DNA from 3 places in the Pseudomonas sp. MWU13-2517 genome. Region 2 is predicted to be linked to each of the others. Evidence: riboswitches for the same ligand, from Rfam matches in the RefSeq annotation. Region 2 holds a riboswitch; each other region holds the start of a gene.

Region 1 (7,901 bases), on a different contig from region 2:
ATCAAAGACGGCAATTATCGGGATTTCAGCCGGCGCACGCCAATGCGAAGGTGGCATGGGGGGATTTTCTGCGGCTGATCAACAGTCGGGAAGGGGCCTTGGCAAGTTCCTCGGCCAGGGCCAGGGCGGCGCCTTCGGCGATGCCGTAACAGCCGGTATGGGCAAAGGCTAGCTCGGATTTGTGGCTCAGGCGGTCTTCATACATAGCCAGATGCTGTGCACTGAAGCACCGTAAGGGCAGACCCAGCCGCTCGGCCAGCGCCAGTAAGCCCGGCTCATGCTGTTTGTGATCGATACTGGCCAGCGCCGTGACCTGTTGGCGCTCGATACCGCCCTCGGCGAGGGCGGCGTCAAACAGCGCCAGCAGGGCATCGACCTCACAGCCCCGCCGGCAACCCAGGCCGACCACCAAGGTCATGCCGAGTATTGACTGTCGCGATGACGCCGGAACAACCAGGCGCTGATCAGGCCCAGGGCCAGCCAGAACAGCACGTTAGTCAGTTGCGACGCGATTTTGAACTGCGCTTCCAAGGCCTCCGGGGCCAGCATCGAATGCACTTCGGGTTGCGGCGCGCCGATCACATGAGGTACGGCCAGGATCGCCACGCCCAGCACTTTGAGCAGCCAGTTGCGCCCAAACACCAGCAGCGCGATACCGGCCGCCGTGGAGGCGGCGGTGCCGATCCACCAGATCTGGCGCTGGGCCAAATCCGCCGCGGCAGTGCCCGGCAACTCCGGTGGCAAGCCCAGAGTAGGGGCCAATACGAACGTTGCGTAACCGGCCAGGCCCCACAGCAGGCCCTGCGCCGTGCGGGTGGGCGCCCGCAGGGTGTAGAGACCGGCCAGCATCAGCGCGAAACCAACGGCGACCACCAGGTTGCCACCGGTGGTAGACAGCACGCGCTGCCAACCGTCTTCAGGCTCCCAGGCCTCGGCATCGTGAGTGTGGGCGGCGGCGCCGTCAGCATGTGCATGGGGGACTTCGGCAGTCGCTGGGGCCTTTTCAAAAGTCTCTGCCTGCAAAATCAGGGGTGCGACCCAGAAGCTTTGCAGCAAGGTCAGCAGCAAGGCGGCCAGCAACCCGGTGAACCCTGCGGTTTGCGCAATACGCTTGATCATGTCGGCAGGTCTCAGTGGCACGGGAAAGCGGCGCTGTGGCGGGTATCGTGCGCAGCGTTATGCACCGCTTCGATATGCGAGAAACCGGCGAAATAAACCAGGCACGCGCCAAGAATCGACGCACCGATGGCGGCGGTCAGGCGTTGGCTCAAGGTAGAAGTGCCGCTGGCGGCGGACGAAGTACTGCTGATGATCGACATGGCGCGTCCCTTTGGGGTGTCAGGGTGAAACGAGCGCATGCAAACCCCGCGAGCCAGGCACGCAGGGTTCCGAACAGCGCCCGCCCACCGCGGGTTTGTTATCTGATTTTTTCGGGCCGGTCTCCGGGCTTGCGAGGGGCGCTCTCGAGAGAGTCCTGAAAGCGTCGCCTTCCCATGCATTCGCACAGTGGCTGTGACACTTCGCTCGCTTACCGTTGCGGGGGCAGCACCGGACTGGTCATATCGCTATGACGCACCGGTTTCCCGTTTCACCCTTTGCAGGGCACCCGAAACAAGGTGTGTAGGAGAGCATGAGGGGGTTGGGGGAGTCAATTGGGGGAGTCAATTGGGGGGTGGGCATATCCGTTGTTTGGGTGATGGCGGGTATTGGTTCCGCCCTTACGGCGGCTCACTTTTGAAAAGCGCAAAAGTAAGCAAAACGCTCTTGCCCCAACACTCGGCACCTCGCTCACGCTCGGTGTGCCCGTAATCCGATATTGATTTGGGGGGCCGCCGCCACGCGCCATCCATGGCGCGGGGCGGCTAAACCGGCATCCCTGCCGGTTTACCCCCCAAATCAATATCGAATTCCGGCCAGCGTGTTTAACGGGGCGCCTAGATCAAAATCAAGATCAAAAACCAAAGCACGGCGGCCTGACAGCCGGCCTGAGTGGTTGGATCAAAAGCAGATACGCGTAGAAGCTGGCTTGCCGGCGATGCAGAAGCCTCGGTACATCAGGCACACCCAGCCGATGTCATCGCAGGCAAGCCAGTTCCTACAGCCTGATCGAGGTCGACATAAAAACTCGGTCGGCTGTCAGGCCGCCGCGTTTGCGTTTGATCTTAGGCGCCCCGTTAAACACGCTGGCCGAACGCAGGCTTGAATCCGTGGGTAACCCGGCAGGACGCCGGGTTAGCCGCCTCGCGCCATGGATGGCGCGTGGCGGCGGCCCACGGATTCAAGCCGGAGTGAGGGCATGCCGAGCCTAGGCGAGGCACCGAGTGTTGGGGCAAGAGCGTTTTGCTTACTTTTGCGCTCTTCAAAAGTGAGCCGCTGTAAAAGCGGAACCAATAGCAGCCGTTACCAAAGAAACGGATATGTACACTAACCCAACCCATCATTGACCATCCCCCAAGCACTGCGTAGCCTTGCACCCTCGAGGTTCTTCGGCCTAGGCCGAAGCTAAGAAGGGAACGCGGTTCAAGCCGCGGCTGCCCCCGCAACTGTAAAGGGTTCGACTGACTGCCACGCCACTGCCGAAAACGCGGGAAGGCGCAGCCAGCGCCGGTCGCAAGACCCGCAAGCCCCAAGCCAGGAGACCTGCCTCGTAACCGATTTTCCAATTCAACCGGGCGGGGTGATCCGGTGACGAAATCCGCTGCTGCGCACCGCCGCAGGGCCTGTCGTCCCGTCTGCCCGCCCCAAAGGGCATCCGATGAAAACACTGGCCAAACTCCCCGTCACCATCGTTACCGGCTTTCTCGGCTCGGGCAAAACCACCTTGCTGCGCCACATGCTCGACAACGCCCAGGGCCGCCGTATCGCCGTGATCGTCAACGAGTTCGGTGAACTGGGTATCGACGGCGAAATCCTCAAGCAGTGCTCCATCGGTTGCACCGAGGAAGAGGCCAGCGGCCGCGTGTACGAACTGGCCAACGGCTGCCTGTGCTGCACCGTGCAGGAAGAGTTCTTCCCGGTGATGCGCGAGTTGGTGGCCCGTCGCGGCGACCTTGACCATATCCTGATCGAAACCTCCGGCCTGGCCCTGCCAAAACCTTTGGTGCAAGCCTTCCAGTGGCCGGAAATCCGCAGCGCCTGCACCGTTGACGCCGTGATCACCGTGGTCGACAGCCCAGCCGTGGCCGCAGGCACCTTCGCCGCCTTCCCGGACCAAGTGGACGCGCAGCGCAAACTCGACCCGAACCTGGACCACGAATCGCCGCTGCACGAGCTGTTCGCCGATCAATTGGCCAGTGCGGACCTGGTGATCCTCAACAAGACCGACCTGATCAACCCCGAAGACCTGGCCCGTGTGCGCCTGGAAGTGGCCGAGGAACTGCCGCCGGCGGTGAAAATCATCGAAGCCAGCAGCGGTCGTCTGCCCCTGGACGTGCTGATTGGCCTGGGCGCCGGCTCCGAAGAACATATCGACGCTCGTCACAGCCATCACGATCACCACCACGACGGCGAAGATGATCACGATCACGATGCCTTTGACTCCATCTCCATCGACCTGCCGCAAACCGACGAAGCCCTGCTGCTTGATGCCCTGACGCAGTTGGTGGTGCAACACGGCATCCTGCGCGTCAAGGGTTTCGCCGCGATTGCGAACAAACCGATGCGCCTGTTGATCCAGGGCGTGGGCACGCGCTTTGACAAACACTTCGACCGTGCCTGGGGCCTGGATGAGGCACGCACCACGCGTCTGGTGCTGATCGGTCAGGAACTGGATGCGGCAGGCCTTGAAGCGCAACTGCGCGCCGCGCTCAGCGTCTGACCCATGCACCTGCTCAGGACCCAGCCCGGTGGTTTCGTCTCGGACGACAATATCGCCGACCTTGGGCAAACCCCCGCTGAACTGGTGATCCTCTGCAGCGGCGACTCCAGCCTGGCGCTGCTGGCCGAAGCGGCGCAGCAGTTGCCCGAGGATTACCCCAGCCTGCGCCTGGCCAATCCGATGCAGGTGCAGAATCACGCTTCGGTCGACCTGTACGTCGATGAGGTGCTGCGCCACGCCAAGGTCATCCTGATTTCGCTGCACGGTGGTATCGCTTATTGGCGCTATGGCATCGAGCGGCTGGTGGAGTTGGCAGAGCGCGGCGTGCAGTTGATCCTGGTGCCGGGGGATGATCGCCCCGACCCGGAGCTCAGTAGCCTGAGCACCGTCGAAGCGGGCGACCGCGACCGCCTCTGGCACTTCCTGCGCCAGGGCGGACTGGGCAATGCCCTGGATTTCTATCGCTGCCTGGCCAGTGCTTACCTGGGCCGCGATTACGCCTGGGCCGAACCGCAAACCCTGCCGCGCACGGCGATTTATCATCCCCATAAAGCCAATGCCCGTCTCAACGACTGGCAGCGCGAGTGGAACCCTGAGTTCCCGGTGGCGGCGGTGCTGTTCTACCGTTCCCATCTGCAAGCGGCCAATACCGGCTTTATCGACGTGTTCTGCCAGCGCTTGCAGGCGGCGGGGCTTAATCCGTTGCCGATGGCGGTGGCCAGTCTGAAAGAGCCCGGCTGCCTGGCGGTGGTCGAGGACTGGCTGGATGAGGTCAATGCCGCGGTCATCCTGAACACCACCGGCTTTGCCCAGTCCAGCCCCGAAGCGCCACACCTGCGCCCGTTTCGCCGCAATATCCCGGTGATCCAGGCGATCTGCGCCCAGGACAACCAACCCGGCTGGGAGGCCAGCGAGCAGGGGCTCGGCCCACGTGACCTGGCGATGCACATTGCCTTGCCGGAGCTGGACGGGCGCATCATCAGCCGGCCTGTCAGCTTCAAGGATTTGGCGTGGCGCAGCGAGCGCAGCCAGTCGGACGTGGTGTGCTACCGCGCAGCCCCGGAGCGTATGGACTTTGTCGCCGAACTGGCACGGCGCTGGGTTGAACTGGCGCGGGTGCCGAATGCGCAGAAACGGATTGCGCTGGTGCTCGCCAACTACCCGACCCGCGACGGGCGTATCGGCAACGGCGTGGGCCTGGATACGCCGGCGGCGGCGCTGAATATCCTGCGTGCGCTGCAAGCGCAAGGCTACCCACTGCCGCAGGCCTTGCCGGGCAGTGGCACCGCGCTGATCCACGAACTGCTGGGCGGCGTCACGAATGACCTGGACAGCCTCGACCTGCGCCCTTGCCACCAAAGCCTGGGCCTGGACGACTACGCGGTGATGTTCAACCGCTTGCCCGAAGCCAACCGCCAGGCCGTGCTGGAACGTTGGGGGGCGCCCACTAACGACCCGATGTGCCGCGACGGCCGCATGATGATCGCCGGCCTGCGCCTGGGCCTGACCTTCGTCGGTATCCAGCCCGCGCGGGGTTACCAGGTAGACCCCAGCGCGGTGTATCACGACCCCGACCTGGTGCCGCCCCACGGCTATCTCGCGTTTTACTTCTGGCTGCGCCACACCTATGGCGCCCACGGCGTGATCCATGTGGGCAAGCATGGCAACCTCGAATGGCTGCCGGGCAAGGGCGTGGGCCTGTCGGAAAACTGCTGGCCCGATGCATTGCTGGGGCCGCTGCCGAATATCTACCCGTTTATCGTCAATGACCCGGGCGAAGGCGCCCAAGCCAAGCGGCGCACCCAGGCGGTGATCATCGATCACTTGATGCCGCCGCTGACCCGCGCCGAAACCTATGGCCCGTTGCGTGACCTTGAATTGTTGGCGGATGAGTACTACGAGGCGCAGTTGCTTGACCCGCGCCGCGCACTTGAACTGCAAAAAGACATTCTCAAGTTGGTGCGCGAAACCCGTATCGACCAGGAACTGGAGTTGGGCAGCGATGTGGACGCGGCGGTCTGGCTGCCGCGCCTGGACACTTATCTGTGCGACTTGAAGGAGTCGCAGATCCGTGACGGCCTGCATATCTTTGGCGAGTCTCCCGAGGGCCGCTTGCGCATCGATACCTTGCTGGCGTTGTTGCGCATCCCGCGCGGCGACGGCCGTGGCCCGCAATCGAGCCTGCTACGGGTACTGGCCAAGGCTTTCGAGTTGGGCTTTGACCCTCTTGATTGTGCCTTGGCCGAACCCTGGACCGGCCGCCGGCCCGAGGTGTTGCAGAAGATTGACGCTCAGCTATGGCGTACCGCCGGCGATACGCGCGAGCGTCTGGAATTGTATGCGGCGCGGTTGATCGAGCAGGCGCTAGAAGGTCCGCTGGAGCAGCTGGAAGAGCCCGGCTGGGAAGCCGTGAAGTCCGTTATCGAGAGCCTGCGCATAGTGGTGGCGCCGCGCCTGGATAGCTGCGGCCCGGCCGAGATGCGTGGCTTGCTGGATGCCTTGAGCGGCCGCTTCGTACCGGCCGGTCCCAGCGGCGCGCCGAGTCGTGGACGCCTGGATGTGCTGCCCACCGGGCGCAATTTCTTCGCGGTGGATGTGCGCAACTTGCCGACAACCACCGCCTGGCGCATTGGCTTCCAGTCGGCCAACTTGATTCTGGAGCGACACCTGCAGGACCACGGCGACCATCTGCGTCAGCTCGGCCTGTCGGTATGGGGTACGGCGACCATGCGCACCGGCGGCGACGATATCGCCCAGGCCATGGCACTGATGGGCGTACGCCCGGTGTGGGCCACCGGCAGTCAACGGGTGGATGACTTTGAGATCCTGCCGATCAGCCTGTTGGATCGCCCACGGGTAGACGTGACGTTGCGGGTGTCCGGGTTCTTCCGTGATGCCTTCGCCAACCTGATCCGCCTGTTCGACGCGGCGGTGCAGGCGGTGGCCGCCTTGGATGAGCCGGATGATATGAACCCGCTGGCGGCCAAGGTGCGCAGCGAGCGGGAGGCGTTGCTCCGGTCGGGGCTGGACGCAGAGTCTGCCGCCAGGCAGGCCGGTTGGCGCATTTTCGGCGCCAAGCCCGGGGCTTATGGTGCCGGTGTGCAGGGCGCCATTGATGGTCGCCTATGGCAAAGCCGTGAGGATCTGGCCGAGGTCTACCTTAACTGGGGGGCTTACGCCTATGGCGGCTCGGATGAAGGCAGCGCGGCCCGCGAGCAGTTCGCTCGACGCTTGAGCCAGGTGCAGGCGGTGTTGCAGAACCAGGACAATCGCGAGCATGACTTGCTCGATTCCAACGACTACTACCAATTCCAGGGCGGTATGCTCGCCGCCGTGGAAACCCTGAGTGGCGACAAGGCCGCCAGCTACCATGGCGACCACAGCCAGCCGGACCTGCCGAAGATCCGTACCTTGAAGGAAGAGTTGAACCGGGTGATCCGCTCCCGCGCCGCCAACCCGAAGTGGATCGACGGGGTGAAACGCCACGGTTATAAAGGTGCCTTCGAAATGGCTGCGACGGTGGACAATCTGTTCGCCTTCGACGCCACGACGGCGCTGATCGACGACCATCAATATGCCTTGCTCGCCGACGCCTATTTGCTTGACCCCGATACCCGCGCCTTTGTGCAAGAGCACAACCCGGCTGCGCTGCGCGACATGACCGAGCGCATGCTTGAAGCCCAGCAGCGCGGCATGTGGCAGGCACCCGGCGCGTATCGCGAGGCGTTGCAAAACCTGTTGCTGGATATAGAAGAAGACAGCTGATGACTGATACGCCGCATTTCCCACTGGCCGCCGTGGTCGGCGCCGATGACTTGAAACTGGCGCTGTGCCTGGCCGCCATCGACCCGAAGATCGGCGGCGTGCTGATCGAAGGCCCCCGGGGCATGGCCAAGTCCACCCTGGCCCGTGGCTTGGCGGACCTGCTGGCCAGCGGTCAGTTCGTCACCTTGCCGCTGGGCGCCACCGAAGAGCGGTTGGTCGGCACCCTGGATTTGGACGCCGCGCTGGGCGAGGGCCGTGCGCAGTTCTCCCCGGGTGTGCTGGCCAAGGCCGATGGCGGGGTGTTGTACGTCGATGAAGT
Region 2 (7,901 bases):
GCGTACCGAGGCGGCAGGAGGGGCATTATCTGGAGATAGGCCGCGGGCTCTCGCGCTTGTCAGCGCATCCGGGCCAACCGCACACGCCAATCGCCGCCGTGCTCCAGGAGGCAAGCTTCTTCGGAATCAAAGCGCACACAGCGGTCCAGCTGCACGGCAGGGGCCTCGGCCTCGTGCAGCGCAGCGGCAGTCAACTCGCGCATGCGCTGGTCGACGCCGCTGGCCAGGGCGTGGTCCTTGCTGGCGCGCGTGTCGAACACCCAAGTGATGCGCAGGCTTTGCGCGAACGCATCGTAATTGACGGTATGCGTCAGCCACTCAAAACCCGGTATCTCGACTTTGGCGGTTTCGCAGGCATCAGTGAGTGTGGCGACAAGGCGGCGCTCGATGCGGCTCGCGTTGCGTTTGCTCAAGGGCATAAAGGCTTCCCAAAAAGGCTTAATGGTCGTATTTCAGTTGCGCATCATCCCAGCATTTCGCGCAGCAGCAACCGCCAGCACCGGCTTCAGATCCAGCGGTCATTCACGGCCGTGCGTTCTCCGCCTTCATGCCCGGTATTCAGGATGCCCCGAGGTTCGATCATCATCAGCTTGGCTTCACCCTCGGCCGCCGTCCTGTGCTCTACCCCCCGGGGCACTACATACAGCTCACCCGCTGCCACGTACACGGGGCCTTCGGGAAGGTCGATACGCAGCGTCCCCTCCAGCACCAGAAACGCCTCGTCGGTTTCCGGGTGCGAATGCCAAATGAACTCCCCCTCGATACGCACCACCTTGAACTGGTAGTCGTTCATCTCGGCCACCACCCGCGGACTCCACTGCTCTTCGATGAGCGAAGCCTTATGGACGAGATTGACGGGGTGTGCCGAATGCTGTGCCTGCGCCATGGTGGATCCTCCAGTAGTAAGAGGCGTCAAGGTATCGAAAGCACGATCAGCCGGCTTGAACGATCCTGCACGCTCACGGCACACGCGTGCCGTTGACTTTCCAGGGGATCAAACGCAAAAGAATAGCCACTGGTCGCGGATCATTATCTTCAATTAGCCGAGTGGAAATGTGCCCACCTTTCTGCCGAAACAGGTCTACCATGCCACCCCGGCAGTGGTTCCATGCGCTACCGATCTCTCTCTTGCAAGGTATCGCCCATGTCTATCGATCAGATTTCCCTCCCTAAAGGCGTAGGTCCCCACGCCACCAAGCTTTTCGACGCTATCACCGGCGCTTCCACCCAGGAAGAACTCAACCGTGCCGGCGGCAAGGCCGAAGGTTTTGTGCTGGGCCTCGAGGCTACCAAAGCGATAAAAAGCCAGATCGCCGAGTCGCTCTATGTGATTTACGATGATGCGGCAACTCATCGTGCGGGGGAGTTGAAGGGCTGATTTTCAGCGGTCAACGCAGATTTCAGGATGAAATGCTTATGCTAAAAGTTGTCGCCGCGTTACTGCTGCTGATTGCCCCGTTCAATATGCGGATATCCATCCTGGGGTCAACTGAAGGTAGCCGTCTGGTTTTGTAGCAAAGGAGTGCACATGACATTAACTGCCGAAACCCTGCTCGACCTGGCCATGGCCAACCCCATCAACGCCGAAATCACTGCGCGCCTGCCTGACCTTGGGGTGGACCAGTGCTTCCTCACGGCGGGCTGCCTGTTCCAGGCGGTGTGGAATCACCAGTCGAATTTGCCTGCTGATCAGGGCGTGAAGGACTACGACGTCTTCTACTTCGATACGGACCTGTCCTACGAGGCTGAGGACAGGGTGATCCGTTCGGCCGAGGTGCTGTTCCGGGATTTGGGCGTAAACGTCGAGGTGAAGAACCAGGCGCGGGTTCACCTTTGGTACGGTCAGCGGTTCGGCCGGCCTTATCCGCAGTTGCACACGGCCAAGCAGGGGATTGATCGTTACCTGGTGGCGGGCACGTGTATCGGCCTGGAGATTGCGACGGGCGAGGTGTACGCGCCCTATGGCCTGGAGGATGTGGAGCAGGGGGTGCTGCGCATCAACCCCGTGCATCCGGAGCGGGAGTTGTTTGCGCGCAAGGCCGGGAGTTATCAGGCGCGGTGGCCTTGGTTGAGGATTGTGGAGCCGGCCTAGCTTGAGTGTGGCGGTGATGCTTGCACGATACTGGCAGTGAACTTTTACCGGTGTGCGGCACGTCCAAGCATGAAATGCTCAGCCAAGGACCGACCATGACCTTTTTCATCTTCCTGCTTGCCTGCGTCGCCGCTGCCAGTACCGGCCTGCTCTTCAAGCCCGGCGCCTGGTATGAATCCCTCGTCAAACCCAGCTTCACGCCACCCAATTGGCTGTTCCCGGTGGCGTGGACCATCATCTATCTCTTGCTGGCCTGGGCCGGTTATCGCCTCAGCCTCATCCCCGGCAGCCAAGTGGTGCTGGCCTTGTGGGCGGCACAGATTGCGTTGAATACGTTGTGGACGCCGGTGTTCTTCGGCGCCCATCGCATTCTCGCCGGGATGGTGATTATCGCGGTGCTGTGGGTGACCGTGGCGGCGATGGTGGTGTTGGCCGTGCGCCTGGACCTGATCACCGGTTTGATGCTGTTCCCTTATCTGGCCTGGCTGTGTGTGGCGGCGGCGCTGAACTTCTCGATCCTGCGGAATAACCGTTGATGGCCTATAAACTGTGGCCCGCCAGTGAGCCTGAACTGGCCGAGATGCGCCGTTTCAACCAGAAACTCGCCTGGATGCCACGCTTTAAAATCCGCAACCGGATCACACCACGTTTGATTCAAGCGTTGTTGCGGGCGGGACAAAAGATCAAAAAGGCGCCACCGGCGCAATGTACAACTGTCGACTCAGTGCCCGTGCGTATCCTGCGTCCGAGTGTTCAGCCCAAGGGCGTGGTGCTGGATATCCACGGCGGCGGCTGGGTGATCGGCAATGCGCAGATGGATGACGACCTCAACCTGGGCATGGTCAACGCCTGCGACGTGGCGGTGGTGTCGGTGGATTATCGGCTGGCGATCGACACGCCCGTCGAAGGGTTGATGGATGACTGCCTGGCGGCCGCCCGTTGGCTGCTTACCACCGATGAGTTTGCCGGCCTGCCGGTGATTGTCGTCGGCGAATCGGCTGGCGGTCATTTGGCCGCGGCGACCTTGCTCGCATTGAAGCATTGGCCGCAGTTGCTCCAGCGGGTGAGCGGGGCGGTGTTGTATTACGGCGTTTATGACTTGGCCGGCACACCGAGCGTGCGCGCGGCAGGAGCGGACACCTTGTTACTCGATGGGCCGGGCATAGTCGAGGCGCTGCGCATGTTGACCCCGGGCTTGAGCGATGAGCAGCGTCGGCAGCCGCCGTTGTCACCCCTCTATGGCGACTTCGACGGCTTGCCGCCGGCGTTGATGTTCGTGGGGGAACTGGACCCGTTGAAAGATGACACGCTGTTGATCGCTGAGCGCTGGCCGGGGGCTGAGGCGCATCTGTTGCCGGAGGCGGCCCATGGGGTTATTCATTTTCCCGTGGGCATGGCGCGGGGCGTGCTCGGTTACGCTCGGCAATGGATAGTGAACCGGATAGGTAACGCCTGATCATTCGGCAGCGCCACCGCTGCCGATGATGTTTTGTCAGTCAATGTGGGCGTAGCCGCAGTATCTGTGCCCCATCAAACGGGTCTGTCAGGTAATGCGCCTGCACGCCGAAGGTGTCTTGCAAGCGTTGTGGCGTCAGCACGTCCAGCGGCTTGCCCAGCGCTACCAGGCGCCCGCGGTCCAGCACGGCCAGGCGATCACAGGTCAGCGCCTGGTTCAGGTCATGGAGGGCAATCAGCGTGGTCACCGGCAGCGCTTGCACACCTTTCAAAATGCTCAGTTGATGCTGGATGTCCAGGTGGTTGGTGGGTTCATCCAGCAACAGAATCTGCGGGCGCTGTGCCAGGGCGCGAGCGATGTGCACGCGTTGGCGTTCACCGCCCGAGAGACTGCGCCAGGCACGCTGGCCAAGATGAGTGGCGTCCACGTCGTGCAGCGCCTGGTTGACGATGGCGTGGTCTTCACCCGACCATGGGCTCAGTGCCGACAGCCACGGCGTGCGCCCGAGGGCCACGGCGTCGAACACGCGGATCGCGTCGTCGGTATCGGCCTGTTGCTCCACCACTGCCAGCTGTTGTGCGATGGCGCGGCGCGACAGTTCATTCAGGCGTTGACCGCCCAAGCGTACTTCGCCGCTGGCCGGTGTGCGCAAACCGGCAAGCAGTTTGAGCAAGGTGGATTTGCCGGAGCCGTTCGGCCCGACGATGCCCAGGGTTTCGCCCAACTGAACGTCAAGATGGATGCCGTGCAGTAACTCGACATCACGCACCTTGAAGCCCAGGTCTTTGCAGCTCAGCACACTCATCGCGCATTTCTCCGACCGATCAGGATCAGCGCAAACACCGGTGCGCCGACCAGTGCCGTGACCACGCCCACCGGGATCACCTGGCCTTTGATCAAGGTCCGTGACAGCACGTCGGCGGCGATCAGAAACAGCGCGCCACCCAACGCACTGGCCGGCAACAAGCGCGAGTGCCCGGTGCCGAGCAACAAGCGCACGGCGTGGGGAATCACCAGCCCGACAAAGCCGATGGAGCCGACAATCGACACCATCACTGCCGTGACCAGCGCCGCACAGCCCACCAGTACAAACTGCACGCGACGCACCGGGATGCCGAGGGACGCCGCCGAATCCGTGCCGAAGGTAAACGCATCCAGTGCGCGGCGATGCCACAGGCAAACCGCCAGGCCCAGGATTGCCACAGGCACTGCCAGCCATACCGAGGGCCAACGTACGCCACTGAGGTTACCCAGCAGCCAGAACAGGATGCCCCGGGCCTGTTCGGAGCTGGCCGACTTGGTGATCAGGAAGGCAGTGAGGGCATTGAACAGCTGCGAACCGGCAATGCCCGCGAGGATGATCTGCCCGGTACCGGTGGCCGAACCGCTGGCGCGCGCCAGCAGGATCACCAGGGCAAACGCGGCCATGGCGCCGACAAATGCACCCGCCGACAGTGAAATCAAGCCACCGCCCACGCCGATCAGGGCCACCAGAACTGCACCGGTCGAGGCGCCGGCGCTGATGCCCAGCAGGTACGGATCGGCCAACGGGTTACGCAGCAAGGACTGTAAAATCACGCCGCAAGTCGCCAGCCCCGCACCACAGGCGGCAGCGACCAGGGCGCGGGTCAAGCGGTAGTTCCACACCACGCCTTCATCGATCGGGTCCAGTACGTAGCCGGCCGCCCACAGTTTGTTGGCGAGCACCTGCAACACCACCTGCGGTTCGATGGCGGTTTCACCGATGGCCACGCCGGCGAGGATCGCGAGCAGGAGCAGGATGAGGGCGAGCAAGGTGCGGATCATTTCGGCAGGTCGTAGCCGTCGATGGCTCCGGCCAGTTGTTCCAGGCCATCGAACGTGCGCAGGCTGGCCTGCAGGGCCAGGGCATCAATAATGATGATGCGGTTGTTTTTCACCGCGTCCATGTTGCGGGTCACTGGGTCGCTGCGCAGGAAGGCGAGCTTCTTTTCATGATCGTCGGCCGGGTAGCGGCGGCGGTCCATGCGTGCGATCACCAGGAAGGTCGGGTTGGCCTTGGCGATGGTTTCCCAGCCGACCGCGGGCCACTCTTCATCGGACTGCACCACGTTGGAAAGGCCCAGGGTTTCCAGCATGAACTGCGGAACGCCCTTGTGACCGGCCACGTAGGGATCGCTGGCCATCTCGGCGCTGGAGAACCACACCAAGGCGCTGGCCTGTTTGAGGGCCTTGCTTTGTGCAGTGGCGACGGATTTGGCCAGGCGCGCCTTGAGCTCATCGTTCAGCTGTTGGCCACGCGCCTGTACGTCGAAGATTTCGGCGAGTTGGCTGATGCTCTTATAAATGGTCTCGATGCGGAACGGCTCCAGCCGTGTACCGTCGGCGCCCACCAGGTTGTCCTTGCCTTCGCAGTCGGAGGGCAGCAGGTAGGTGGGGATCTTCAGTTCATGGAATTGCTCGCGGGTGCCGACCACGCCTTGCGGGCCGACCACCCATTCCAGTTCGGCGGCCACCAGTTGCGGGCGTTTGGCGATCACGGCTTCGAAGCTCGGCTCGTTGTTGGCCAGGCGCTCAATGCGATCGTTCTGTGCCTTGTACTGCGCCAGTACGCTGTTGAACCACAGCGAGGTGCCCACCACTTTATCGCCCACGCCCAAGGCATACAGCATTTCGGTGGCGGCCTGGCCGATGGTCACGCTGCGCGCAGGCGCTTGCTGGAAGGTGAGGGTGCTGCCGCAGTTTTCCACCGTCAGCGGGTAGTGGGTGGGCGCGGCGTGGGCCAGGGCACAGAAGCCAATGCCGGTGAGCAGGGCGGTAACGCGTGGCAGCATGGGGCGATCTCCGAGTGAACCGTACGTGGAACTGGGGAGGCACGGTTCGGAAATACACCCTCGAGCGCCGTGGAAGCGCCAGGCAAGAATGTCCTTCCCGGACACCCCGCCGGTTAGTGATTGAGCTTGGGCCGGCAGGTCTCCTGACTGATGCGTCGTCGCCACGCCCCGGCCTTCCCGGACGAGGTCCAGTGGCATCAAGGGGCAGGCTCAGCACCTACAGTTGCGGGGGCAGTTCCGATTGACGCGGGTATACCGCGCTTCGGATTCCCTATTAGTCCCGTTTGGGAACCGGCGCGGTATGGTAGTTGATTAGAGCGAGGCGAAATAGCCCAAGGCGTGCCCGCTCAGAGACGAATGTCCTCAGGACCCTGGATCAGCGCTTCGATCCGCGTGCCGGTAGCGCGCTCTTCGTTGCTGAAACCGTCGTAGTCGGCCAGGTTGGCGAAGCGGATGCCGGTCAGGCGCTCTATCTGGGCCACGCTGCGCTGGTAGGTCCGAAGTTGGCCGAACACCAGGTCGAGCTGACCCAGTTCGCGGGTCTGGTCGATCATGTAGGCGCTGGCTGAGGGCTTGCCGTCGTCGCTGAGGTAGGCGACCACTTTCCAGAAGGCCTTGGGGATCTGAACACCCCGGTACATACGGTCGTCGTCGGCATACACCGGGCCGGTAAACACTGTGGCCCTGGCCTTCCAGCGTTGTGTGTTGTCCAGAATGTAGTCTTCGAGTTCCAGCCAGGTCTTCTGATTGAACCCGCTCATCTGCGGCGAGCAATTGGTGAAATGAAAGGTGTCGAGGTTGGCGGTTTGCGTCACGTCACCCCAATTGGGGTCTTGTCGACGGACCAGGTGGCCGCGATCGAGGCCATTATTGGCGTAGAGCGCTTCACCCACCTGCGCATCGATGGGCAGGCGGCCGTCGTAGGCCCAAGTATCGTTGCTGCGAACAATGTCTACGTGCTGGCCGCCGTCGATGTTGACCCCGACATAAAGCGCGAGCCGCTTTGAGCGTGACATCGTTATCGAGAAATGCGTGTAGTCCAGCCGCTGGTCGCCACTTTCCAGCGTCTGTACGTCACTGGCGAGGGCTTCCACCACCGTGGGCCAGGGCACGATGAAGCTGCCGAGAAAATCTTCAGCGTAGCCGTGCCGGTCCTTCAGATCGTTGGCGGAGGTCACGCGGGGCGTCGCCGCCCGCGCCTCCAGTAGCGTGGGGTTCGGTGCGATCAGCGGGCGCAGGTCGGCGAGCCGCGGGCGGTACGAAAGGTCGATCTTGGCTTTACGTGCGGGCATCGGTAAGTCCTCCATGGATAAACACGACTGCAACATAGGTTAATGACAATTGATGACACGCGTTAACCCCTGGGAGCTATCCTGAAACGGCTACCCGGACGTTCACCACACGCCAACAAGGAGCCAGTCAATGTGTGATCACTCTGTGCGTAACCCTATTTTTTGCTTGATTCCCCCCTATATGCTCGACCAGATCGCCCGCAACGGTGACAAGGCGCAGCGGGATGTCGCGCTGCGTACCCGCGCCA
Region 3 (7,901 bases), on a different contig from region 2:
AGGCGGGTTTTGCCGAGCACGGCGTAAGTCAACGCCACCAGGCGTGCAGGAATATAGTTGAGTACATCGTCGATCTTGGCCGCCGCCCAGCCGAAGCGCTCGAAGCGTTCATTGCGATAGCCCCACATGGCATCCAGGGTATTGCTCAAACGGTAGAGCACCACGCCCGGCACGCCGGCCACCACGAACCAGAACAGCGCGGCGAACACCGCATCGCTGCCGTTCTCCAGCACCGATTCAGTGGCGGCGCGGGCGACTTCGGTGTGGTCCAGTTCACTGGTCTGACGACTCACTAGGTAACTCACACGTTGACGCGCGAGCTCCAGGTCATCACTGCGCAACGCCTGGGCTACCGGAATTACGTGCTCGCCAAGGCTGCGCATGCCGAGCGCGCAGTACAGCGCCAGAATTTCCAGGACCCAACCCACGTAAGGCGCCCAGGACAACGCTGTGGCCAACACGGTCAGCGGCACCACTGCGATACACCACGCAGTCACGCCATGGCTGCGCCAGCCGCGACCACCGGTATTGAAACGCTGCTCGATACGCCCGGCGAAATTGCCGAACGCCACCAGCGGATGCCAACGCCTGGGCTCACCCAGTAACGCATCCAGCGCCACTGCGGCGACACACAGCAAGGCCACACTCATTGACTCACTCCCCACACATTCTCATACAACATGTCACTCAGCGGCCGTGGTTCGGTCCAGCCTTCGAGCTGCAACATCGGCGCCGGATAGAACTCGGCCACCGGTCCCAGGCACAGCACCGCCAAGGGTTTCGCCCCGGACGGCAGACCCAGCAGGTCGGCGAGGGCCTGGGGCTCGAACAGCGAGACCCAACCCATGCCCAGCCCTTCGGCGCGGGCTGCCAGCCACAGATTCTGGATCGCGCAGGACAACGACGCCATGTCCATTTCCGGCAAGGTGCGACGCCCAAAAATATGGCGCTCGCGGTCGTCCATCAACGCCGCCACCAAGACTTCGGCACAGTCGTGGACACCTTCGACCTTGAGCTTCATGAAGTCGTCGGAGCGCTCACCCAAGGCTTCGGCGGTGCGCACGCGCTCCTCCTCCACCAGCTGTTGAATCTGCCCACGCAGTGAGCGGTCGCTGATACGGATAAACCGCCAGGGTTGCATCAAGCCGACACTGGGCGCCTGGTGCGCGGCCTGGAGTAAACGGTGCAACAGCTCAGGGGCAACCGTGCCGCCGCTGAAGTGACGCATGTCGCGGCGCTCGGCGATAGCGCGGTACACCGCGTCACGATCGGCCTGGGGGAAAGCGTTGTCACTCATGGTGTTGTTGCGACCTCGACATCGGGCGCAAACAGCGCGGCAACGGCTTGGGGGTTGGACGGAAAGTAGAAGTGTACGTAGGAAGCGGTCATCCGCCCTTGCCGATAAACGGCTTCGGCACCGCGTCCGCCGTTGGGGCTCAAGCCGCGGGCGATCGGTTGCCACTCAGTGCTGGTCAGGGAATGGTGATAGGTGTGACCGCGCAATACCCCTTCCGGCAACTCGACACTTTGCAGGGCCAGGGCCGCCAGTTTCTTTTGCATCACCGCGTCACCCTGCAGCAGACCGACCAGCTCCGCTCGCGCACCCTCGACGTCAGTGAGCGAGTCAAGCAGGTAGAGCATGCCGCCGCATTCGGCGAGCAAGGGTTTGCCGGCGGCGTGATGGGCGCGGATGGCGTCAAGCATCGGCGTATTTTCCGACAGCGCCTGGTGGTGCAGTTCCGGATAACCGCCAGGCAGGTAGAGGCTGTCGGCCTCAGGCAATTGACGATCGTGAATCGGCGAAAAGAAGCGTAGTTCGGCGCCCATCGCCCGCAACACGTCAAGGCTGGCACCGTAGGTGAAAGCGAACGCTTCGTCGCGGGCCACGGCAATACGCACGCCAGCAAGCAACGGCTCGGCCTTGACCACCTCAGGGGCGGCAAAGGTCACCGGCGGCGGCAAAGCCACCTCGCAACTGCTGCCCAGGGCTTGGGCGGCGGCATCCAGGCGTACGTCGAGGTCATTCAATTCACTGGCCTGGACCAGACCCAAGTGACGGCTTGGCAGTTCGATCCCGGTTTCCCGGGACAGTGCGCCGTACCAGCGCAGGCCTTCAGTGAGACTCCCTTCGAGCAGTTGCGCATGGCGCAGCGTGCCAACGCGGTTGGCCAGCACGCCGGCGAACGGCAAGTCCGGCTGATAGCGCGCCAGGCCCAGGGCCAGCGCGCCGAAGGTCTGGGCCATCGCGGTGCCGTCGATCACCCCAAGGACTGGCACGCCGAAGTGTCGGGCCAGGTCGGCGCTGGATGGGGTGCCGTCGAACAGGCCCATCACGCCTTCGATCAGGATCAGATCGGCCTCCCCCGCTGCTTCCCACAGCAAGCGACGGCTTTCCTGCTCGCCGACCATCCACATGTCCAATTGATACACCGGCGCACCGCTGGCACGCTCGTGGATCATCGGATCGAGAAAGTCCGGCCCGCATTTGAACACGCGCACCTTGCGCCCCAGGTTACGATGCAAACGGGCGAGCGCGGCGGTGACGGTGGTTTTGCCCTGGCCGGACGCCGGTGCAGCGATCAATACGGCCGGGCAATGACGGGGCTGATTCAAAGCTCGACGCCCTTCTGTGCCTTGATACCGGCCTGGAACGCGTGCTTGAGCATGCCCATTTCGGTCACGGTGTCACCCATTTCGATCAGTTCGGGCTTGGCGCCACGCCCCGTGACCACCACATGCTGCATCGGCGGGCGGGCTTGCAGGTCGCTCAATACCTGATCCAGGTCGAGGTAGCCGTGCTTGAGGGCGATGTTCAACTCATCCAGCACCACCAGGCCAATAGTCGGGTCTTGCAACAATGCTCGGGAAACCGCCCAGGCAGCCTCGGCAGCGGCGATGTCGCGCTGACGGTCCTGGGTTTCCCAGGTAAAGCCTTCGCCCATCACATGGAAACGCACTTGCTCGGGGAAGCGGCGGAAGAACAATTCTTCGCCGGTGCTGTTACGTCCCTTGATGAACTGCACCACGCCGCATTGCATGCCATGGCCCATGGCGCGAGCGAGCATGCCGAACGCCGAACTGCTCTTGCCTTTGCCGTTGCCGGTCAGTACCAGCAGCAATCCGCATTCGTTGGGGGAATTGGCAATGCGCTCATCGATCACGGCTTTTTTGCGCAGCATGCGCGCCAAGTGGCGCTCGTCGCGATCAGGGGAATCAGTCATGGCAGCTCTCCGTTGGGGCTGAACAAAAACGGCGGGCAGAAAAGAAAAAAACAGACAGCCAAGCATCGCCCACCGTGATGCTGTTGGATGCTTCAGGCCGGTCTCCGGGCTCATGAGTGGCGCTCTACAAAAGAACAGGCCGACGTTGCGCCTTCCCATATCGCACGGCGATACAGTGGCAAAAGGCAGCGTCTTGACTCATTTACCGTTGCGGGGGCAGCGCCGGAATCGCGGCAACACTGTGTACAAGTGCGCTCACTCACCGGCTTCCCTGTTTCACTCTGTCGACCCACGGGTCACAGAGCACCTGGAACAAGCCGCGAAGGTTAGTGGGTTGGGGGTGGAGCGTCAATTAAAGCTGGCCAGACAACCCAAAGCTGCAAGCGGGCATTGCACCCGCTTGTTGCAGCTTTGGGTTGTGTTTTATGGATTACGAGCCAGGTTTGCTGGCAGCACGCGCTTGGCAGTCAAATAAGCATTCTGCCAATACGCTTTGGACAACGTATCCAGTTTTACCGTGCCGCCAGTCTGCGGTGCGTGCACAAAGCGGCCCTCACCTACGTAGATCCCAGCATGGCTGACCTGCGAACCACCACCCGTGGCGAAAAACAGCAGGTCACCGGTTTGCAGGTTTTCCTCACTGACGTTCTGGGCACGCATAACGATCAATTCACGGGTCGTGCGTGGCAACGAGATGCCCGCCGCATCACGGTAGACAAAACCGATCAGGCCACTGCAATCAAACCCGGAATCCGGCGTGTTGCCACCCCAACGATAAGGCGTGCCAACCAGGCCCAGCGCACGGAAGAGCACATCTTCGGCAGCAGGCGAGAAACTCTGCGTGGAGTAATTGAACACCGGCTTGGGCTTGACGGCCACTGGAGCGGGTGGCGGGCGGCTTGCGCAGGCACTGAGGAGCGCGGCACAAACAAGCAGAATGAGGCGGGCTGAGGTCGACATGGGCAGAACAATCCTGGTCTGGATGCGGCTTTTCGCTGCCGAACGCTGAAAACCAGAACGCGCAAGCAAAGCTCGCGCGAACGGATTCCAACAATATCCAGGGATTCTAGCGCTTACACGTCAAACTTCAAGTATCACTTTAACTTTACTTGCTAGCGGTAACCGTAGTCGGGGCCATGGCGAGGGCGCGCTTGGCTTCGATGAAGGTTTTGCTCCAGTAGCTATCACCCAGGCTGTCGACGCGGACACCGCCACTGCGGCGGCTGCTGGAGTGAATAAACTGGTTATCGCCCAAGTAGATACCGGCGTGACTGACACGACCACGACCCGCCGTACTGAAGAAAAGCAGATCACCCGGCTTGAGGTTGTTGCGTGCGACCAACGGTGCATTCACGTTGATCATTTCGCGCGTCGAGCGTGGCAGATTCATGCCAGCCTCTTCACGAAACAGGTAGCCGATAAAGCCGCTGCAGTCGAAACCGGCTTCAGAGGTACCGCCGAAACGGTAACGGGTACCGATCAGGGACATGCCGCGTTCAAGAATGCTGTCGGCCAGAACTGGAAGCTGATAAGGCTTGTTGCCGTCGAAGTTGGCAAGTTCTTTCTCGGTTGCCACTTCTTCTTCATAGACAGTCGAAGACTGGGAAGCGACGAATTTTGCCTGGGACTGCTGTTGGGTCTTGTGCTGCTCAGCCACTTGTTGAGGGTGGGAGGCGCAACCAAACAACAGGGTAACAAGTGCGAGAGGCACGAGGGGTGCGAAGCGATTTAGCATGGGCACGACCGTGGCTGATATGTAAAGAAGTCGAGACTATGCCTTCTATCACATCGATTTGCAAATTCAATCGCGGTCTATGTGACTTATCGTTTTGACCCCGACATCTAAGCCCTTAACACCCTGTACCCGCCTTTTGCGTGGCAAAACCAGCCCAAACGCAGGTTTTCTGGCGCCTGAAATATGCCGAAAGCCCTGAAATGACTGGGCTGGCTACCAGCCGAGGGTTTCCTTGAGGAAAGGGATGGTCAGCTTGCGCTGGGCTTGCAAAGAGGCCTGATCGAGCTGTTCGAGCAAATCGAACAACGCGCTCATGCTGCGGGTGCCACGGGTAAGGATAAAGTGCCCGACTTCGTCGGTGAGGTGCAGGCCGCGACGGGATGCACGCAGTTGCAGGGCACGCAGCTTGTCTTCGTCGGACAACGGGCGCATCTGGAAGATCAGCGCCAGGGTCAGGCGTGATTTAAGGTCGGCCAGCTTCACCGGCAGTTCACGCGGCGACGTAGAGGCGGCAATCAACAAGCGCCGACCACTGTCGCGCAAGCGGTTGAACAGGTGAAACAGCGCTTCTTCCCACTCCGCCTTGCCGGCGATCGCTTGCAGATCATCCAGGCACACCAGTTCGTACTGCTCAAGATGGTCGAAGATCCCGATACCGCGGTCCATCAACTCAGCCAACGGCAGGTACACCGCCGGTTCCCCCATCTGCTCGAAACGCAAACACGCGGCCTGCAACAGGTGAGTACGCCCCACACCGTGCTTGCCCCACAGATAGATCAGGCTTTCCGTCCACCCGGCGTCGGCTTCGCAAAGCCGCTCGACATAGCCGAGTGCAGCGGCATTGGCGCCTGGGTAGTAGTTGATAAAGGTGGCGTCATCACGCAGACGCACACCTAGGGGCAGCTGAATCGGTTTCATGCTGACTGAACGGCTCCAAACGAACCGTTAGTGGCCTCTGTGTAAAGTTTGCAAAGTTTATACCCGTGACGCCAAGCGCACAATGCAGCAGACCACAAGCAAAATCAAAGGTTTGCGTTAACCCGCGGCGATTTGCGCAAATTGTTTGACACACCGCCTCCTAGAAAAAACAAACCCGGCCAAGGCCGGGTTTGTTTACGCAGAGGTTACAGCTCAGGATCTTCAACCCCCGTGTACACATCGGAATCCTTGTACAGATCGTGCACATGACGCACCAGCACCATGATCACCGCCGCCACCGGCAATGCCAGCAGGATACCGGTAAAGCCGAACAACTCACCGCCCGCCAGGATCGCAAAGATGACCGCCACCGGGTGCAGGCCAATCCGGTCGCCCACCAGCAACGGGGTCAACACCATGCCCTCCAGAGCCTGGCCTACCATGAACACGGCGACAATCCCCAGCATCGGGTACAGGTCGCCGCCAAACTGGAACAACCCCGCCACCAATGCCGCGCCGATACCGATCACAAAGCCCATGTACGGGACGATAGCCGCCAACCCGGCGATCAAGCCGATCAACAGGCCCAGCTCCAGACCAATCGCCATCAAACCGGCGGCATAGATGATCCCGAGCGCCAGCATCACCAACAACTGGCCTCGCACGAACGCACCGAGCACTTCATGGCACTCATGCGCCAGGGACACAATGCGCTCCTCACGGTCACGCGGCAGCAGGCTGCGGATCTTGGCCATCATGATGTCCCAGTCACGCAGCAAGTAAAACGCCACCACCGGGATCAGCACCAGGTTGGTCAGCCAACCGATCAGCGCCAGGCTGGAGGCTGTGGCCTGGCTGAGGACCGCACCGACGATATCGGTGGTCTGCCCCATGTGTTCACTGATTGCCGCCTTGACCTTGTCGAACTTCCAGAAGCCATCCGCCAGCCCCAGCTTGGCCTGGGCCCAAGGCATCGCCGTGTGCTGCAGCCAGTCGAGCATTTGGGGCGCCAGCTCATACAAGCGAAACAACTGCTTGGCCAGCATCGGCACCAGCACCAACACCAATGTGGTGATGATCAAGGTAAACAAGACAAACACCGTCACCACACCCCAAGTGCGTGACATGCCGACTTTCTCCAGGCGATCCACCACGGGATCGAACAGATAAGCGAGCAGCAACGCGACCAGGAACGGCGTCAGGATCGAATGCAGCAAGAATACAAAAACGCACAGCAGGACAATCCCGCCAAGCCACACCCAACGACGCGTATCCGCCATAAACCACTCCATCTGTTATTGGCTTCCTCCCTCTATATAGAAGAAGGAAGATCATTTACCAATGAAAACGTAACTGTGCCTGCGGCTCTGGGGCCACGGGCGCTTGTGCACCAGTTGCTACCGGCTGCTGGGCCGGCGCTTCACCGGGCGGCGTTTCCTGCAACTTCGCCAGGCTCAACTGAGTACGCAACTGGTCGGCACTGCCATTGACCCGATACACAATACGACTGCCATCCACGAGCAACGGCTGGCCACCAAAGGGCTCCAGAAGATGGCCCAAGGCAGCGTAGCGCTGCAGGTTCATACCCTGCACTTCCAGCAACTGCTCGGTACTGACACCAGGCTTGACGGCAAAACGTGGCGCCAGCTTTTGACTGATGGCCAACATCACGGCATCGGCCACCGCGCCCGTATCAGAACCCTGGACGGTGCCCTGCTCACTGTTTTCGCCCAGCCACAGGCGCCATTTGGCCTGCCACTGATTGCCCTCCTGCCGGGCGTGCACCGCCAGCAATGCATCGGCGCCGTAACGTTCAGAGGCTGCGCGCAGCGGCGTGGCGTCCGCGCTTTCAAGATTAGGCGCCGTGGCGACCACCTGTTCATCCAGGTCGCCCAGCGGCAAGCGCAATGGCAAGCCACGGTGTTGCGCGGCCCGGCGCAAGGCCTGGGCAACGGCCTGGCCATCGCCGACCAGGCTGCTGCCGTCAGTGGAATCGTTGAGCCACCAGCCAAGAATCGACGGTCGGT

The links. Region 2 has a riboswitch for cobalamin ahead of M5B97_RS17055 (ABC transporter substrate-binding protein). Riboswitches for the same ligand answer to the same signal wherever they lie in the genome.
Region 1: another riboswitch for cobalamin. It lies ahead of M5B97_RS22595 (CbtB-domain containing protein); the one in region 2 lies ahead of M5B97_RS17055 (ABC transporter substrate-binding protein).
Region 3: another riboswitch for cobalamin. It lies ahead of cobO (cob(I)yrinic acid a,c-diamide adenosyltransferase); the one in region 2 lies ahead of M5B97_RS17055 (ABC transporter substrate-binding protein).

Annotation. Positions count from the first base shown of each region.
Region 1 is NZ_JALMFA010000016.1:127,304-135,204, reverse strand. Features, by position in the region: gene M5B97_RS22605 (cobalamin biosynthesis protein) at 26-418, opposite strand; gene M5B97_RS22600 (CbtA family protein) at 415-1,119, opposite strand; gene M5B97_RS22595 (CbtB-domain containing protein) at 1,131-1,319, opposite strand; cobalamin riboswitch at 1,416-1,625, opposite strand; cobalamin riboswitch at 2,463-2,663, shown strand; gene cobW (cobalamin biosynthesis protein CobW) at 2,756-3,817, shown strand; gene cobN (cobaltochelatase subunit CobN) at 3,821-7,582, shown strand; gene M5B97_RS22580 (AAA family ATPase) at 7,582-7,901, shown strand, end outside.
Region 2 is NZ_JALMFA010000011.1:42,816-50,716, reverse strand. Features, by position in the region: gene M5B97_RS17095 (hypothetical protein) at 60-419, opposite strand; gene M5B97_RS17090 (cupin domain-containing protein) at 506-886, opposite strand; gene M5B97_RS17085 (hypothetical protein) at 1,145-1,378, shown strand; gene M5B97_RS17080 (nucleotidyltransferase family protein) at 1,529-2,092, shown strand; gene M5B97_RS17075 (TspO/MBR family protein) at 2,188-2,628, shown strand; gene M5B97_RS17070 (alpha/beta hydrolase fold domain-containing protein) at 2,628-3,548, shown strand; gene M5B97_RS17065 (ABC transporter ATP-binding protein) at 3,589-4,353, opposite strand; gene M5B97_RS17060 (iron ABC transporter permease) at 4,350-5,354, opposite strand; gene M5B97_RS17055 (ABC transporter substrate-binding protein) at 5,351-6,361, opposite strand; cobalamin riboswitch at 6,477-6,672, opposite strand; gene M5B97_RS17050 (DNA/RNA non-specific endonuclease) at 6,709-7,653, opposite strand; gene M5B97_RS17045 (M4 family metallopeptidase) at 7,784-7,901, shown strand, end outside.
Region 3 is NZ_JALMFA010000005.1:81,230-89,130, forward strand. Features, by position in the region: gene cbiB (adenosylcobinamide-phosphate synthase CbiB) at 1-650, opposite strand, end outside; gene bluB (5,6-dimethylbenzimidazole synthase) at 647-1,297, opposite strand; gene M5B97_RS08965 (cobyrinate a,c-diamide synthase) at 1,294-2,613, opposite strand; gene cobO (cob(I)yrinic acid a,c-diamide adenosyltransferase) at 2,610-3,221, opposite strand; cobalamin riboswitch at 3,299-3,547, opposite strand; gene M5B97_RS08975 (C40 family peptidase) at 3,645-4,181, opposite strand; gene M5B97_RS08980 (NlpC/P60 family protein) at 4,327-4,956, opposite strand; gene hda (DnaA regulatory inactivator Hda) at 5,170-5,874, opposite strand; gene M5B97_RS08990 (AI-2E family transporter) at 6,081-7,154, opposite strand; gene M5B97_RS08995 (DUF2066 domain-containing protein) at 7,210-7,901, opposite strand, start outside.